2 regions of the Janthinobacterium sp. HH104 genome follow, and region 2 is predicted to be linked to the other one. Evidence: predicted binding sites of a transcription regulator. Region 2 holds the regulator's gene; the other holds the start of a gene.

Region 1 (6,509 bases), on a different contig from region 2:
TCCCTAACACATGCCAAAAATCAGCTAATGACGCGAAATCAGCCTGCTTTGCGCCACACGGTGGCCAGCCAAGGCTGCTGCTCGCGCGGCAAGCCGTGCGGACGGTAGTACTGCTCGACCAGGCTGAATCCGGCCGCCTGCACGTACGCGGCCCATGTCGCTTCGTCGTGGTAGCTGCCGTAGCGCGCGCCGTTCCAGCCTTCCTGGTTCTGCCCGCGCGGATTCGAGCTGAACAGCACGCCGCCCGGTTTCAGGCACGCGTACAAGGCGCGCAGCACGCCGGGCAGGACGGCGCTGGGCACGTGGAACAGCACGGCATTCGCGAACACGCCGTCGAACTGCGCGGCAGGCAAGTCGAGGTCGACGAAATCCTGCTGCCATACGGTGCAGCCGCTGTAAGCGCGCGCCATCTCGACGAAGCGGGCGCTGCCGTCGACACCGGTGGCATGGTGGCCCATGGCCGTGAACGCTTTCAGATCGCGGCCCGGGCCGCAGCCGAGGTCGAGAATCTCCACAGGCGCCGGACGGCCGATGGCGTTCAGCAGCGCGCTGATATTCTGGCTGACGTCGTGGTCGCGCGTGCCTTCGAAAAACTGCTCGGCGCTGGCGTCGTAATGGGCCAGGGTGCGTTCGGTGATGGCGTGGATGGGGTCTTGCTGATCTTGCGGTGGGGTCGGCTTCATGGCGGTCCTGTCGATATGTTCCGCCATTTTACGGTGCCGGCGCCCTGTGCGCCGGCACCGTCACCATTTGCTACCAGACGCGCACGCGCTGTTCGGGTGCCAGGTACAGTTGCTGCCCCGGCTTGACGTCGAAGGCCGGGTACCAGGCGTCGAGGTTGCGCACGGTGGCGGCGCGGTATTGCGCCGGCGCATGGCCATCCGTGAGGATTTGCTGGCGCGCCGCCGCTTCGCGCGCCTTGCTGCGCCAACTGACGCAATAACCGGTGAAGAAGTCGCGGTCCGCGCCCGGCTGCGCCGGCGTGCCCTGCTGCGACAGGGTGAACGCGTCATGCGCGGCCGCCACGCCGGCCAGGTCGGCCAGGTTTTCGCTCAGGGTCAGCTGGCCATTCACAGCCAGGTCGGAAAACGGCTTGTAGGCCGCGAACTGCGCCACCAGTTGCTTCGAGGCCGACTGGAAATGCGCCAGGTCGGCTGGCGTCCACCAGTCGCGCAGCTTGCCCTGGGCGTCGAACTGCGCACCCTGGTCGTCAAAACTGTGGCTGATCTCGTGGCCGATGGTGGCGCCGATGCCGCCGTAGTTGGCCGCGTCGGACGCTGCCGGATCGAAGAATGGCGGCTGCAGGATGGCGGCCGGGAAGTTCAGCGCATTTTGCAGCGGCAGGTTGACGGCGTTGACCAGCTGCGCCGGCATGGCCCAGGCCTTGCGGTCGGGAGACTGGCCCAGCTTGGCCAGCTCCTGCCGGTAATGGAACTGTTCCGCCCGCTGCACATTGCCCAGCGCATCGCCGCGCACCACGCGCAAACCCGCATAATTTTCCCAGCGCTCCGGATAGCCGACGCCCACGTACAGGGTCTTGAGTTTTTCCTGCGCCTGCGCCTTGGTGGCCGGCGCCATCCAGTCCAGCTTGTCGATGCGGCGCGAGAAGGCGGCGACGATATTCGTCACCATCTCCTGCACGCGCGCTTTCGATTCAGGCGGGAAATAGCGTTCCACGTACAGCTTGCCGACGGCGTCGCTCAAGGCCGCATTCGTCGCGGCCAGCGCGCGCTTGCTGCGCGGCGACTGCTGCGGCGTGCCGCTCAGGGCGCTGCCATAGAAAGCAAAGCGCTGGTCGGCGGCCGCCTTCGGCAAGATCGTGCTGAAATGGTTGATCGCGTGGAAGGCCAGAAAATCCTTCCAGGTGGCCAGCGGCACGCTACCCACCAGGGCCGCGCTGCCCGTCATGGCCGTCGGATGCCAGACGATGAAATCAGTCTGCTTGCCCAGGCCCGCCGCCTGGAAGAAGGCTTTCCAGTCCAGCCCAGGCGCCTTGCTGGCGAAGTCGGCGGCGCGCCACGCGTTATTGCCCTTGGCGACATCGGCCGAATCCTCGCGGCTGGCGTGACTGGCGGCAATTTGCTGCTCCAGCGCAAATACGCGCGCGGCCCGGGCCGGCGCATCGCTGTAGCCGGCCTGCTTGAGCATGGCGGCGATATGCGCCTGGTAGCCTGCGCGCAAGCCCTGCATGCGGGCGCTGTCGCTCAGGTAAAAGGCGCGGTCGGGCAAGCCCAGTCCGCCCTGCAGCAGATAGGCCACATTGCGCGTGGTGTCGTTCAAATCTTGCGCCACCCACAGGCCGAACAGGTTTTCCGTATAAAAATTGGTGGAATTGAGCGGGTCGACATCGGCGCGCAGGCTTTCGCCCAGCGCGCGGGCCAGTCCCGCCTGGTCGCGTATGCCATCGATCTTCTGCAGCAGCGGCTTGATCGGCGCCCAGCCCTTCGCCTCGATAGCCGCTTCGTCGATCCAGGAACGGTAAAAATCGCTGACCTGGCGCGCGGAGGCATCGGCCTGTGGCGCCTCCGCCAGGCCTTCGACGAGGGCGATGATGCGCTCGTTGGTGGCGTTGGCGAGGATGGCGAACGAGCCCCAGCTGCTGCGGTCGGCGGGAATCTCCGTGCTGCGCAGCCAGTCGCCATTCACGTAGTCATAGAAATCGTCGCCGGGCAAGACCGCCGTGGGCGCCGCCATCGCGGCGGCGGGACTGGCGGCCTCCTCCTGTGCATGCGCGTGGACGGTGCCCCCGGCCAGCGCGATGCCGGACAGGGCCAGCACCATGGCGCGCTTGCGCCAGGAAGCAGGGAAAGAGGAAGCGGCAGCAGTGGCAACGCGCATGGTGATCCTTTCAGGCAAAGTAACGACAGTAGTGTGCAAAATCATAACGCGTTTTGAGGCGCCGCAACACACTCCCCTGCCACCGCGACGCCAGCAGACATGCGGCTTGGCGGGCGATGTCGGCAGCAGCCAAGCAATCATCTAAATTATTTTCACTTTTTTTTCAAAAATACCCTCAAGTTCCGCTTGGACCTGCCGTTAATCTGGACAAGCGGTAATCCATTCACTAGTTACGGGTGTGCTCATGACCTCCAACGACGTTCTTTCGATGTATGAAAATATTGCAGGAATGACCAATAAAATGGTCGTGGCCGCACGTTCGAGCGACTGGGATGGCCTGGATACCCTGGAAAACCAGTGTGCCAGCGCCGCCAGCGCGACCATGACAGGCAAGGTGCCCGCTCTGGCCGGCGCCTCGCGCCTGCGCAAGATCGACTTGCTCAAGCAAATCCTGGCCAACGACCGCGAAATCCGCGCCATCACGGAACCATGGATGACGCAACTGCCGAACGCCATGCAGGGTTCGCGCGCACGCATGTAAAGCTTGCCGCGCCAGAAACGACAAAAGCACCCGCGGGTGCTTTTTTTACGTCTGCCGCCATGCCAGCGAGCGCGCCATCTGCGGCGCCCGGAAAACAAGGAGGGGGAATTTGGAAGGCGAGCCCCAGGTATCTCCTGGCGTCGCCTCGCTGCCGGTTGCATCCGGCGTTCGCGAGCACATCGTCGGCATCGCGAACCGCTTCCAGACCCAGGCGTTTATGCAACGCTACACCTGTTTGCCGCGCCACACTATCGTTGGTGACTGCGCCAGGCTGGGGCTGTTTTGTCGTAAAGCAAGTCCACTGAATTAATCATATCACCATCTTTAAGAAATAGGCAACGCGATTGGCCGGCGTTTCCATGTATTTTTTCAATATCTTTTTTTATATCAATTTTCGGCGCCGCCTTGCCATGCCTTTAACGCGAGAACGGCTCCGGTTCCGGCTCGGCCGCCCCTTCTTCCACGGCTTCCGTCAGCACGGGCACATCCTTCTTCTTGCGGCTAAACGGCTTGCGCAGCAAGACCCAGTACTTCGACGGCGCGCGCGACCCCGTCGCCTGCCTGCGCTTGCGCACGATATACACGATGACTGCCGTCAACAACAGAAAGAGCAAGGTACCGATACCGAGCCACAACAGACCGTTGCCGCCCGCCTTCTTGTCCTTGTCCGCGGCGGGCGCCGCGTGCAGTGGCTTGGGCTTGGCATGGGGCGCCTGCGCTTCGACGGGCGCGGCGGCTGGCACAGCGGTGGTGGCGGGCAGCGCCAGCGCCTTTTGCAAGTCGCCGATCTTGCCTTCCAATTCGCCGAGCTTTGCATTGAGGGCTGTGTTTTTCTCATCGAGCGCCATGCACGCTTGCGCCTGCTCCATATCGGCTTGGGGCGCGCAAGCGGCCACGGGCGCCGTGGCGCGGCGCGGCGGACGCAACACGGGAGCCATCTGAGTGGGCGCGGCGGGCGGCGGCACGAACACACGCGGCGGGCGCACGAGGCCCTCGGCGCGCGCGCGGGCCGCCAGTGCGGCGGCGTCGGGCGACGGCGCCAAGGGGGCAGGACGCGGTAACGGCAACGACGTTGGCATGGCCGCCGGAACGGCAGGCCGGACTGGCGCACTGACGGGGGCGGCGGCGGGCGGCGCCGGTGTCAGCCACAAGGTAGCCAGGCGCACGACGGCGCCATTGCCATTGCCCAACAATAAGTACAAATGCACGTGACCCGCCTGGATCGCTTGCCGCGTAGCCACACGCACATACTGGCGTCCACCGCGCTCCAGCGGACTGATCGTCAAGGTTTGCAAGGCCTGGTCCATGCCAATGCCGCCGCCCCGGTACACATCGGGCGAAGCCAGGCGCACGGCCACGCCGTTGGTCTCCTCGGGCGCCAGGGCCGTCAGTTCGATTTCGGCCAGCAGGGGCTGGCCCACGTGCGACAGCACGGCCATCTCGCCCAGTTCGGCCGCGCCCGCCACAGGCGGCAAGGCCAGGCTGGCGGCGGCGCACGCGATCAAAGACCAACGGGGAAGGATGCTGCTCTGCATGGACTGATCGCTTTGATAACAGGATAGATAATGGGGACTCGCCTGTCTTTAACGGCAGGAAATCGCAAAAATATAGATGGCCCAGGGTAAAAATGATGCAATACAGCATCATCCTGTGTCTTTTTGACGCCTGGAGTACACTCGATCCACCTCTATCGATGAAAGGGATGTCATGAGTAGCAGAATCGAACGCGACAGTTTCGGCCCGATCGACGTACCCGCCGACCGGCTGTGGGGAGCGCAAACGCAGCGCTCGCTCGAGCACTTCCATATCTCCACGGAAAAGATGCCGCCTGAACTGATCGCCGCCCTGGCCACCGTCAAGCGCGCGGCCGCCCACGTCAACCTGGACCTGGGATTATTGGATGGCAAGAAAGCCGTGGCCATCACACAGGCTGTCGACGAAGTACTGGCCGGCAAGCACGACGCGGAATTCCCGCTGGCCGTCTGGCAGACGGGCTCTGGCACGCAAAGCAATATGAACATGAACGAAGTGCTGGCCAACCGCGGCTCCGAGCTGATCGGCGGCTTGCGCGGCGCCGAGCGCCTGCTGCACCCGAACGACGACGTCAACCAGGGCCAGTCCTCGAACGACATCTTTCCGACCGCCATCCACGTGGCCGCCGCCCAGGCCGTTGCCAATACGGTTTTGCCGCCACTGCGCCAGCTGCGCGCCACCCTGGATGCTAAGGCGACGGAATTTGCCGACATCGTCAAGATCGGCCGCACCCATTTGCAGGATGCGACACCACTGACCCTGGGCCAGGAGTTTTCCGGCTATGTGGCGCAGCTGGACTTCGCCGAGCACATCATCACGGCATCGTTGCCGCCGCTGCTGCAGCTGGCCGCCGGCGGCACGGCCGTCGGCACGGGCTTGAATGCCCACGTGGAATTTGCCGGCCGCATCGCGGCAGAACTGGCGCGCCTGACGGGCCAGCCGTTCGAAACGGCCAGCAACAAGTTTGCCGCGCTGGCCGCCCACGATGCCCTCGTCGCCGCCCACGGCGCACTGAAAACCCTGGCCACGGCCCTGATGAAAATCGCCAACGACGTGCGCTGGATGGCGTCCGGCCCCCGCTCCGGCCTCGGTGAAATCACGATCCCCGAAAACGAGCCTGGCAGCTCCATCATGCCGGGCAAGGTCAACCCCACCCAGTGCGAAGCGCTGACCATGCTGTGCTGCCAAGTGTTCGGCAACGACGTGGCCATCACGGTGGGCGGCGCCTCGGGCAATTTCGAGCTGAACGTCTTCAAGCCCTTGATTGCGCACAACTTCCTGCAAAGCGCGCGCCTGCTGGGCGACGGCATGCGCAGTTTCGACGAGCATTGCGCGCACGGCATCGCACCGAACCGCGAGCGCATCGCCGAACTGATGGAGCGTTCCTTGATGCTGGTCACGGCGCTGGCGCCGCACATCGGCTACGACAAGGCGGCGCAGATCGCCAAGCAGGCCCAGCACGAAGGCACGACCCTGAAGGAGGCGGCGCTGGCCTTGGGCTTTGTGACGGAAGAGCAATTCGGCGCGTGGATCGTGCCCCTGGAGATGACGCGGCCCAACAAAAGTTAAGGCTCAGCCTGCATTCTCCCTGGCTTCA
Region 2 (10,523 bases):
CCCTGGGCAGGCGCGCGGTACAGCAGCGGCGTGCCGTCGGCCAGGGTCTCGACCTTGCCGCCGCCGGCCGCGCCCGCTGCGGCAGCCACGCCCTTGCCCGGCATATGCTGTGGCGCCGTGCCCCTCAGGGCCGGCGGCACGCCATCCTTGCGCGCCATCGCGCCCTTCAGGGCGGCGGCGAAATCGACATCGCGCGCCTTGTAGTTGGGCGTGTCGGCATTGGCGATATTCGAGGCGAGCAATTCCTGGCGCGTCGAGCGCAAGCTCAGCGCCGTCTCGTTGAAGCGCATGTAATCGTCGAGTTTCCCTATCATGTCAGGCTCCGGAAAGATCTGCCACTGGCGCCCGAGATGGCGGAAGGATGGCGGTATAGTGATGACAGGAAACATAGTACGGTGCCCATCAGCAAGACCATCGCCGGATCAGACCGTACTTTTACCCCTTAATCGGCGCTTCGAACAGGGCCTCGCCCACTATCATGGCAGTATTCCAGAGGCCTATCACCATGAAAACACCGCTTGCTTTCCTCTTCGCTCTTGCCGCCCTGCCACTGCTGGCCCAGGCGCAAAACGCCGGCCGGCAAACGCCGGAAGCGCTGCGCAACAGCGTGGAACAATTCCTGCAAGTGCAAAGCAATGGCTTGCCGGGCAAGGTGACCATCACCGTCGGCGCCGTCGATCCGCGCCTGAACCTGGCAGCCTGCCCCGCGCCGCAAGCGTTCATGGCACCGGGCGCGCGCGCCTGGGGCAAGACCACCGTCGGCGTACGCTGCACGGCGCCCTCCAGCTGGACTATCTATTTGCAGGCGAACGTGGCCGTCGTGGGCGACTACGTGGCCAGCGCCGTGCCGCTGGCGCAAGGACAAGCCATCGACGCCAGCCAGCTGGTGACGATGCAGGGCGACCTGGCCGCATTGCCGGCAGGTATCGCCACGGACATGGCCCAGGTAGTAGGGGCGAGCACGAATATTTCCTTGCCACCAGGCACGCCGATGCGCCTCGACACCCTGCGCCGCAAGCCGGTGGTGATGCAGGGCCAGCTGGTGCGTGTAGTTTCCAGTGGCAACGGTTTCCAGGTGGCATCAGAAGGACGCGCCATCGGCAGCGCAGGCGATGGCCAGACGGTGCAGGTGCGCACGCAGAGCGGGCAGCAGATCAGCGGCGTGGCGCGCGCGGGCGGCTTGGTGGAGGTCGCCTTTTAAACCCGGATGGACAGCGATATTGTGGTCTGGCGCACTAAAGTTTCGGAAGAAGGTGCCGATAATGACACATATCCCGGAGTTTTTTGACTTCGACCAGACGAGGATCACGCTGTGAAAATTACCGATAACACCATTAAAAGCAATCCCGGCCTGCCGGTGGCGCCCGCGAGCACCTCCGGCGCCCGGAATGCCGAGAAAGCCCAGGCAACACCGACGACGTCGGACAATGTACGCCTGTCGCCGCAAGGACAGGCATTAGCGGCCAGTGCAACTGCCGGCAGCGGCGCCGTGTTCGACACGAAAAAAGTCGAACGCATCAAGCTGGCGATCGCCGACGGCCAGTTCCAGGTCAACTCTGAAAAAGTGGCGGACGGTCTCCTCGACACAGTCAAGGACTTGCTGCACTCACGAAATAGATAGGTTCCCTCATGCAATCAGTGACTCCATTTTCCAGCCTGCGCGACGAGCAACAGCTCATGACCACATTGCTGGCATTGATGAAAGAAGAACAGCGGCATCTGGTTGCCGCTGACATCGATGCAATCACGGAGCTCACGGTGCGCAAGACGGCACTCGTAGGACAATTGAGCCAATTGGCGGCGCAACGCCACCAGGCGCTGGCGGCAGCAGGCTTTACCGCCGCCGAAGCGGGCATGGAAGACTGGCTGGTCAGCGCCAGCGAAGCCGAGGCGGCTCCCCTGTGGAAAGCACTGCTCGAGACGACGCGCGAAGCGAAGGAACAGAACCGGCTGAACAGCCTGCTGGTCAACAAGCACATGCTGCACACGCAAGGCGCCCTGAACGCCATGCGCCCCACGGCCCAAAGCGGCAATTTCTACGGCCCCAGCGGCCAACCGATGTCGAACCCGGCCAGCCGGCGCGTCGTTATCGGCTAAGCGTCTTCCCGTTTCACCCCAGCAAGAAGCCATTGCTGCACGCCTGACGCCGTCCCCAGCAGCAGCACCCATACGGCTGCCATCGAGAACATCATCGCCGTGTCGCTCCCTCCAGGGAGACTGCGGCGGTGCCAGCGCGTCCGCATCCCCCCACAACACCGCACGCAGAAACAACACAAGCCCTTTTTGACGCCGCACGTTTGAGCATGCTCAAACTTGAGACAGGTGATGACTATATGCTAATCCTTGGCGTACGCCGTACATCTCCAGGTGGGACTTTCCTCGCCGACACGAACATCGTTCCCGCAGGCATAGCTGATCCATTTCACGCCCCAGCCTGCGCTTTTGCGCTGCGCCACGACGCACACCACCTCAATCGCAAGTACACAGGAGCATGATATGAACTCTCTCTCAGTAAGCAAGGCTGGCGCGGCGCTGCTGCTCGGCTGCACCCTGCTGGCGCCGGTCGCGCAGGCCGAAACGCAAGCCGTGTTCTATAACCACCTCGTATCGACCGCCGTGGTGGCCACGCCGCTGCTGGCGCAAGACACCTTGTTCGTCGACACCTTCACGACGGAGCGCGGCTCGCTGCTGCAAACGACCACGTTTACGGTCGGCGCCGGCGTGCAGTCGTTCACGGGCAACGCGGCCTGGCTGGTCACGGGCGCCAACGACTTCGGTCCCCGCCTGACTGGCGTCAACATTGACCTGTTCGACTCCAGTAATAACCTGGTGCAATCGGATACCTTCACCGGCGTGCTGGGTGCGTTTGCCCATTCGACCTTCGACGGCCTGCTGGGACCTGGCACCTACACCTTGGTGGCAAGCGGCATCGGCGTGCGTGATTCCGTGCTGGACATTTCCATCACCACGGCCGTACCGGAACCGGAAACCTATGGCATGCTGCTGGCGGGACTGGGCCTGATCGGGTATAGCATACGGCGCCGCAAAACGGCTGCCTGACCGGCATCGGGGCGCCTGCAAGCACTGCCGTAGCTGGCAGACACGGGGCAGGCGCGGCGGTTCCACGCACGGGCTGGCCTCTGCACGGGCCAGCCCAGGCAGGGGCTGGCCTACGCACTCAACCGTGCGCGGGCCGGCCCGTATGCTGGCGGAATTTCGCGGCGATGCCATTCGCCTTGGTGAGGGCGGCGGCCTGCTGTTCCGGCGTCAGCTCGTTTTGCAGCCAGTGCCAGTATTCATCCTGGTAAGGGTTCGTCGTGCCTGGCGTGAGGATGTCGTTGTAGACCATGCGCAGGGCCAGCAGGTAGCCATACGCTTGCGGCGCGTCCTTCTGCACCACGTCGCCATCGCGCAGATAGGCCATCATCAGGGTCGACACGCTGCTCAGTTCCGCCGCGTCCGCCTGTGTTGTCAGCTGGGCGATCGCTTGCCGCTTCCAGGCCTGCACCAGCGGATCGTCGGGACGGTTGCGCAGCGCGCTGCGGTCGCCGAACGGACCTTCCGACAGGAACAGGGTGGCCGCGCCCGGCACGCCGCCTTGCGCGGCAGTGGCCAGGTAGCCAAGGCGATCCTCGCGCTGGCGCTGCGTCATGCCCGCGCACAACTGCTGCTGGACTGCTTTTTCTTCCGCCGTCATCTCGCGTCCCAGCTCGAATTCCATCCCCGGCAAGCGGCTTTCGCGCTGGAAAACGATGCAGTCGTCGATCAGGTTATAGGCCGCATACGCGTCTTCCGGCTTGCCGCTGGAGGCCAGGCGCTCGAGCCGCTGCGCCAGGGGCACGACAACAGGCGCGGCATCGGCGGCCGGGGTGGCATCGATATTCAAATACGATGCCAGGCTGCGCCCCGGCGGCCCGCTGGCGGCAGCAGTGGCGGCAGCGTCCGGTGCGCCGCCATCGGGCGCGGGCCAATACACGACCGCCAGCACTGCCGCGATGGCAGCGGCGATGGCGATACCGGTCAGTTTGTTATTCATATGAGGTGGCGCATAAAAGGAAATGCACGTTACCACAGGCGCACGGCAGCGGGCCGCACGCCTCCGCACGCACGCGCCCCGGCTAGCCGCCCGCCTTTTTCGGCTGGTGGCCCAGCCTGGTCAGCGCGGCAAGAATGGTGTCGACATGGTCGCCCTGCACTTCGATCACGCCATCCTTGACCGTGCCGCCCGAGCCGCACTGCGTGCGCAGCTGCTTGCCCAGCAGGGCCAGCGCGATGGCGTCCAGCGGCAAGCCCTTGACCACGGTGACGCTCTTGCCACCGCGGCCCTTGGTCTGGCGCGACACGCGCACCACGCCGTCGCCCGCCGGCGCCGCCTTCGCTTGCGCCTTGCACGCGCATTGCGCCAGCGGCTGGCGGCAGGCCGGACACATGCGGCCCGTTTCGGTGGAGTAGACGAGACCGCCCTGGGAGCTGCTTTTCATGATGGAGAAATAAAAAGAAAGAAGGCCGCGATTGTACCAAGCGGCGGCCCGCAGTTGACGACCGTCAGTTGGCCGGAGCAGGTGCCGGTGCCGGCGCCACGGGCGCTGTCGGCACTTCCATCACCGTTTCCGGGATGCCCGAGAGGATCGTCACGGCGACCCGGCGGTTGCGCGCGCGCCCTTCCGCCGTTTCATTGGGCGCCACGGGGATATTGTCGGCGTGACCGACGGCCGTCAGGCGCGACGCCTTGACGCCGCTGGCAATGAACAGGCGCACCACGGCGCTGGCGCGCGCGGCCGACAATTCCCAGTTCGAGGCAAAGTTGGAATTGCTGATCGGCTGCACGTCCGTATGCCCTTCCACCTGCACGTCATGCGTATCGTCCTTGAGCAGCACGGCGACGGCGCGCAGGGCCTGGTCCGACTCAGCCGTCAGGCGCGCCGCGCCCGGGTCGAACAGCACGCTGGCATTGATTTCCACGCTCACGCCGCGGCTCGTCTGCGTGACCCGCACCTTGCCTTCCTTGACCAGCGGCGCCAGGGTCGACGTCAAGTCCTGCGCCAGGCGCGTCATGTGTTCACGCTCGCGGCGGATGGCTTCCGTGCGGCGTTTCAGGGCGGGATTCGGCAGCGGGATCGCTTGCGGCGCTTCCATGATGATGGGCGGCGCGCCCTTTTCCAGGCTGAAGGCCTGGCCGATGGCGTTCTGGAAGACGCGGTACTTGCCTTCGTTGACTTGCGAAATGGCGTACATGACGACAAAGAACGCGAACAGCAGGGTGATGAAGTCGGCGTACGAGATCAGCCAGCGGTCCTGGTTGTCCGGTTCCTCGTCATACTTCCTGCGCGCGCGCCGCATCATGGTCAGTGCTCGTGCAGCAGGCTGGAAACGCGCTCTTCGATGATGCGCGTGTGGTCGCCCGTGGCGATGTCGTACAGCACGGCGGCCGTGATTTCGTACTGCAGCACGCGGCGCGAAACGATGGCCTTGAGTTTATTCGCCACCGGCAGGAACAGCAGGTTGGCCAGGCCGACGCCATAGATGGTGGAGACAAACGCCACGGCGATGCCGCTGCCTAATTTACTTGGGTCGGTGAGGTTTTCCATCACGTGGATCAGGCCCAGCACGGCGCCCAGAATACCGATGGTGGGCGAATAGCCGGCCGCCGACTCCCACACCTTGACGGCCTGGCGCTCCGCCATTTCGTAGGCGGAGATTTCCACGTCGAGCAGCTGGCGCAGCTTGTCCGGCGCGATGCCGTCGACGATCATCCGCAAGCCCTTGGCGTTGAAGCGGTCGGCCGTGTTTTCCATCAGGCGCTCGAGCGCCAGCGGGCCATCGCGGCGCGCCGTCAAGCTCCATTGCCCGATATCGCGCGCCAGCGCGGCACGCGTGTCGGCTGGCGGCAGGAAGACCCAGCGCAGCATTTCCAGGCCGCGCACGAAAGTGCGCAGCCGCGTTTGCAGCAGCACGGCGCCGAAAGTGCCGATGACCACGATGGCAAAGGCGGCCGGCTGCAGCAGGGAGGCCATCTTGCCGCCTTCCAGTGCCTGGCCGACCAAGAGGCCCGCCAGCGCCAGCGCCAGCCCGATTACGCTGGACCAGTCCACGCCTGCTCCCTCAAGGTTGCGCGCAGGCGCGCGACGGCCTGGGTATGCAGTTGCGAGACGCGCGATTCGGATACGCCCATCACCGCGCCGATCTCCTTCAGGTTCAGCTCTTCTTCGTAATACAGGCCCATGAGTATTTTCTCGCGTGGTGGCAGCGCGTCGATGGCATCGATCACGGATTGCCGGAAATCGGTATCGAGCAGGGAACGCAAGGGGTCGCTGTCCTCGTCCACGCAATGGCGGTCGAGGAAGCTGTCATTGCCGTCCGGGTCATGAAAGTCTTCGTAGTACACGAGCTGGTGGCCGCCGCCGTCGCCCAGCATTTCCTGGTAGTCGGCCAGCGACATCTTGAGCAGTTTCGCCACTTCCGACTCTGTCGGTGGATGGCCGAGGCGCTGCTGCAAGGTGCTCATCGCCTCTTCGATCTTGCGCATGTTCTGGCGCATGCTGCGCGGCAACCAGTCGCTGGTGCGCAATTCGTCGAGCATGGCGCCGCGGATGCGCAGCACGGCATACGTCTCGAACTGCGCGCCATGCGTCTCTTCATAGCGGCTGATGGCATCGAGCAGGCCGATCATGCCGGCCTGGATCAGGTCATCGACCTCGACCGAAGGCGGCAATTTCGCCTTCATATGGTGCGCCAGACGCTTCACCAGCGGAATGTGCTCCGTCAGCAAATAGTCCTTGTTCGATTTCCCTTTGACCGTGTACATAGGCTGCTTATTGTTTTCTCATCTTATCTGGTGCTACGGTTGGCTTCAGGCGCTGAACTGGTGCGGGCTCCCCGTCTGGTACAAGGTGCCGCCGAGCACGGGCGCCGCCGAACGGGCCAGCCGCTCGGCCAGTCCGCGAAACGCCACCGAGGCGCCGGCCAGCGGAAACGCATCGACCACGCTGCGGCCCAGGCGCGCCGCGCGGTGCAGATACTCATCGGCAGGCACCGAACCCATCGACGTCAGCTTCACGGCCAGGTAACGGCTCGCCGCCTGTGCCATATTATCGTATACCACTTTTGCTTCGGATTCGGAAGCGCCGGTGACGAGAATACCGAACGGACGGCGTCCCAGTTCCTGGCTCAGGCGCTTGATCAGGCAGTACGCCGCCTTGATCGAGGTGGCGCTGGTCGACACTTGCACGACGATATCGGACGACGCCATCAAGGGCACGGGGAAACAGGCGCCCTCGTCTGCCACGACGCCGTCGACCAGCACGATGCCGCTCCGGCGCGCCAGCACGTCGAAAGTCTTGCCCAGGCGGCGCAGCTCCTCCTCGCCCGCATAGTCCATGCTGTCCATCAGGTGGTTGCGCGCGCCCAGGCTGGCCACGCCAAAGCCTTGCGGCACCTGGTGGATGACCTGGTTCAAGCCGCACTGCTGGCGCGCCACGTCGCGCAGGCTGGCGCCGTGCGCCAGTCCCAGGCGCGCGGCCACACCATCGCTGCCGCCGCTGGCGTCGAGCAGCAGCACGTCATTGCCGCCATAGACGAGCGAAGCACCCAGGTTAACCAGCATGGCGCCCTTGTCGTCCTGCGGCGTGGCCGAGAGGAACGTCATGACGCGCGGCTGCGGGCCGGCCAGCATGCGGCGCAAGCCTTCAGCCTGGTCGAAATCAAAATTAGCCAAGATGCACCCCGCGCGCTTCATTGTTGCGGGCGGCCGCCTGCGCCATCAGGAGCGGCAGTTCGGCATCGGAAAACTGCGTGGCCGCCGAGTCGCGCTTGAGCTTGAAGGCACGGTCGATCAGGTAGCCACGGTCGGCCAGGTACAGGTCTTCCGGCACGCGCTGGCCGTTCGACACATAGAACAGGTTCAGCTTCTGGCGGATCACCACGTCGAGCACGTTGCCGATCGACGCCGCTTCATCGAGCTTGGTCATGATGCAGCCAGCCAGGCCGCTGCCCTGATAGGCGCGCACCACTTCGTTGAGGGTTTCCTGGGTCGCCGTGGAGTTCAGGCACAGCAAACGCTTCACGTCGGCGCCGGCGCCCGACAGCATGGCCACCTGTTCCGTCACCATCTGGTCGCGCTGGCTCACGCCCACCGTATCGATCAGCACCGTGTGCTTGTTCTTCAATTCTTTCAAGGCGATGCGCAAGTCCGCTTCATCTTTCACGGAATGCACCATCACGCCGAGGATCTTGCCGTAGATGCGCAGCTGCTCATGCGCGCCGATACGATAGGCATCGGTGGTGATCAGGGCCAGCTTTTCCGGGCCGTGGCGCATCACGCAGCGGGCCGCCAGCTTGGCCGTGCTGGTGGTCTTGCCGACACCGGTCGGGCCCACCAGGGCAAATACGCCGCCCTGCTCCAGCATGGCGTCTTCATTGGCCACCGTGTTCAGGTTGCGGCTGAGGACGGTCTTGATCCAGCGCATGCTTTGCGCACCGTCGAGGCCGGCGGGCAGCTTGTCGATCAGGTAGCGCGCCAGGCTGGCGGAAAAGCCGGCGGCCAGCATTTCGCGCAGCACGACGGCTTTTTGCGGCTCGCGCTGCTGCGTCGAACCCCACGAAATTTCCGCCAGCTGGGTTTCCATCATGCCGCGCATGGCGCGGATTTCATTCATCATGCCGCTCATCTCGGCGGCGGCGTTCTCTTTGACGTGCGCCAGCGCGCTGGCCATCATCTGCTGCATGCGGGCCATGTCCACTGGCTCGGAGGCAGCCTGGCGCGGTGCGGCAGGACGGGGCGCAGCCGGGCGCTGGGCCGGGGCGGCCGGACGCTGCGGCGTGGCGAACTGGGTCTGCAACTGGGGACGGGGCTGGGCCATTTCGGACGCGGCCGGCGGCGAAGCGAGCGAAGCGGCATCGTCATTGGCCAGCGCGAGGATTTCCACCACGCCATCGGCCTGGCGGTTCGACAGGATCACGGCATCGGGGCCCAGCGCTTCGCGCACCTTGCGCAGCGCATCGCGCGACGAGGCGCCCGTAAATTTCTTCACATTCATGACCGGCCTCCCAAGGCGGGGGTGGCGCAATATTGGCTGAACTGTGTGACCATCATCGACTCCTGTTGCTTGAGTGCTGTCTTCCACATGGACACAGATCACTCGGACAGTTTCCATTATTAGCGATGCTTGCAGGAAACGATCGAAGGAACAGGACGGGAAAGTACCCGTTATTCAGTTTGCCGGGAGGAAATTGATGTTTTTTTGACCCAAACGAAGGCTGGGGTCAGACCCGGCGGGTCTGACCCCGGCATTAACTCTGTCAACTACTGCGCACCCACCAGCGCCGTGACGCGGATCGTCTTGGTTTCCGGCACTTCCGCATGCGACAGCACTTTGAGTTGAGGCAAGGCGCGGCGCAGGAAGCGCGACAGCAGGGCGCGCAGCGGCGCCGGCACCAGCAGCACCGGTGTCAGGCCCAGCGCTTCCTGCTGCTGGGCAGCCAGGCCCGCCTGGTGGGCGATGGTGTCGGCCAGGCCGGGCTCGATGCCGGCGCCGTCGCCGCCATTGCCCATCGCTTGCATCAGCAGGCGTTCCAAGCGGCTGTCGAGCGTCATCACGGACAGCTCGGCCGCACCGGGGAACAGTTGCTGCACAATGGCGCGGCCCAGGGACACGCGCACCAGCGCCGTCAGCTCGTTCGGGTCTTGCGTGCTGACCGTGTACTCGGCCAGGGTTTCGATGATGGTGCGCATGTCGCGGATGTGCACGCCTTCGGCCAGCAGGTTCTGCAGCACTTTTTGCAGAGCCGACAGCGACAGCATCTTCGGCACCAGATCTTCCACCAGGCGCGGCGCGTCCTTGCCCAGGTGGTCGAGCAGCGACTGTACTTCCGCGCGGCCCAGCAACTCGGACGCATGCGAGGTGATCAAATGGTTCAAGTGCGTGGCCACCACGGTGCCCGCATCGACGACCGTGTAGCCCATCGATTGGGCCTGGTCGCGCAGGCTGGCGTCGATCCAGGTAGCCGGCAAGCCGAAAGCGGGGTCGCTCGTGGCCAGGCCCGGCAAGGTGCCGCTGGCCATGCCGGGGTTAATCGCCAGGAACTGGCCGTTGAACGCTTCGCCCACGCCCACTTCCACGCCTTTCAAGGTGATGCGGTAGGCGGACGGCTTCAATTCCAGGTTGTCGCGGATATGCACGGGCGGCGCCAGGAAGCCCACTTCCTGGGCGAATTTCTTGCGGATGCCCTTGATACGCTTGAGCAATTCGCCGCCCTGCGTCTTGTCGACCAGGGGAATCAAGCGGTAGCCGACTTCCAGGCCCAGGGTGTCGACGGGCATGATGTCTTGCCAGCTAGCTTCTTCCTGCTCGGGCGCCACGGTCGCCTGCGGCGCTTCGGCCGGTTTCTCGGCCGCTTCTTTTTCCTGCGTGCGCTTCTTGCTGATCAAATAGGCGGAGCCGGCCAGCAGCGAGGCCAGCAGGATGAAGACCATGTTCGGCATGCCGGGGATCAAGCCCATGCCGCCGATGATGCCGGCGGTAATA

The links. The regulator FliA, encoded in region 2, starts transcription of late flagellar genes. The targets are predictions, from matches to a motif close to CTAAAGTTTNNNNNNNNNNNGCCGNTA.
Region 1: the regulator FliA is predicted to act here: its motif matches at 3,013-3,039, upstream of JAB6_RS16565 (flagellar protein FliT).

Annotation. Positions count from the first base shown of each region.
Region 1 covers NZ_LRIB01000037.1:32,053-38,561, forward strand. Annotated here, with positions in the region: gene JAB6_RS16555 (methyltransferase domain-containing protein) at 39-683, opposite strand; gene JAB6_RS16560 (M13 family metallopeptidase) at 754-2,838, opposite strand; gene JAB6_RS16565 (flagellar protein FliT) at 3,128-3,379, shown strand; gene JAB6_RS29000 (hypothetical protein) at 3,489-3,689, shown strand; gene JAB6_RS29880 (FimV family protein) at 3,796-4,914, opposite strand; gene fumC (class II fumarate hydratase) at 5,087-6,481, shown strand.
Region 2 covers NZ_LRIB01000036.1:59,737-70,259, reverse strand. Annotated here, with positions in the region: gene flgB (flagellar basal body rod protein FlgB) at 1-314, opposite strand, end outside; gene flgA (flagellar basal body P-ring formation chaperone FlgA) at 506-1,201, shown strand; gene flgM (flagellar biosynthesis anti-sigma factor FlgM) at 1,313-1,621, shown strand; gene JAB6_RS16085 (flagella synthesis protein FlgN) at 1,630-2,097, shown strand; gene JAB6_RS16080 (FxDxF family PEP-CTERM protein) at 2,497-3,060, shown strand; gene JAB6_RS16075 (hypothetical protein) at 3,179-4,036, opposite strand; gene JAB6_RS16070 (translation initiation factor Sui1) at 4,119-4,481, opposite strand; gene motD (flagellar motor protein MotD) at 4,546-5,340, opposite strand; gene JAB6_RS16060 (flagellar motor protein) at 5,346-6,092, opposite strand; gene JAB6_RS16055 (RNA polymerase sigma factor FliA) at 6,074-6,805, opposite strand; gene JAB6_RS16050 (antiactivator of flagellar biosynthesis FleN protein) at 6,851-7,714, opposite strand; gene flhF (flagellar biosynthesis protein FlhF) at 7,707-9,035, opposite strand; gene flhA (flagellar biosynthesis protein FlhA) at 9,302-10,523, opposite strand, start outside.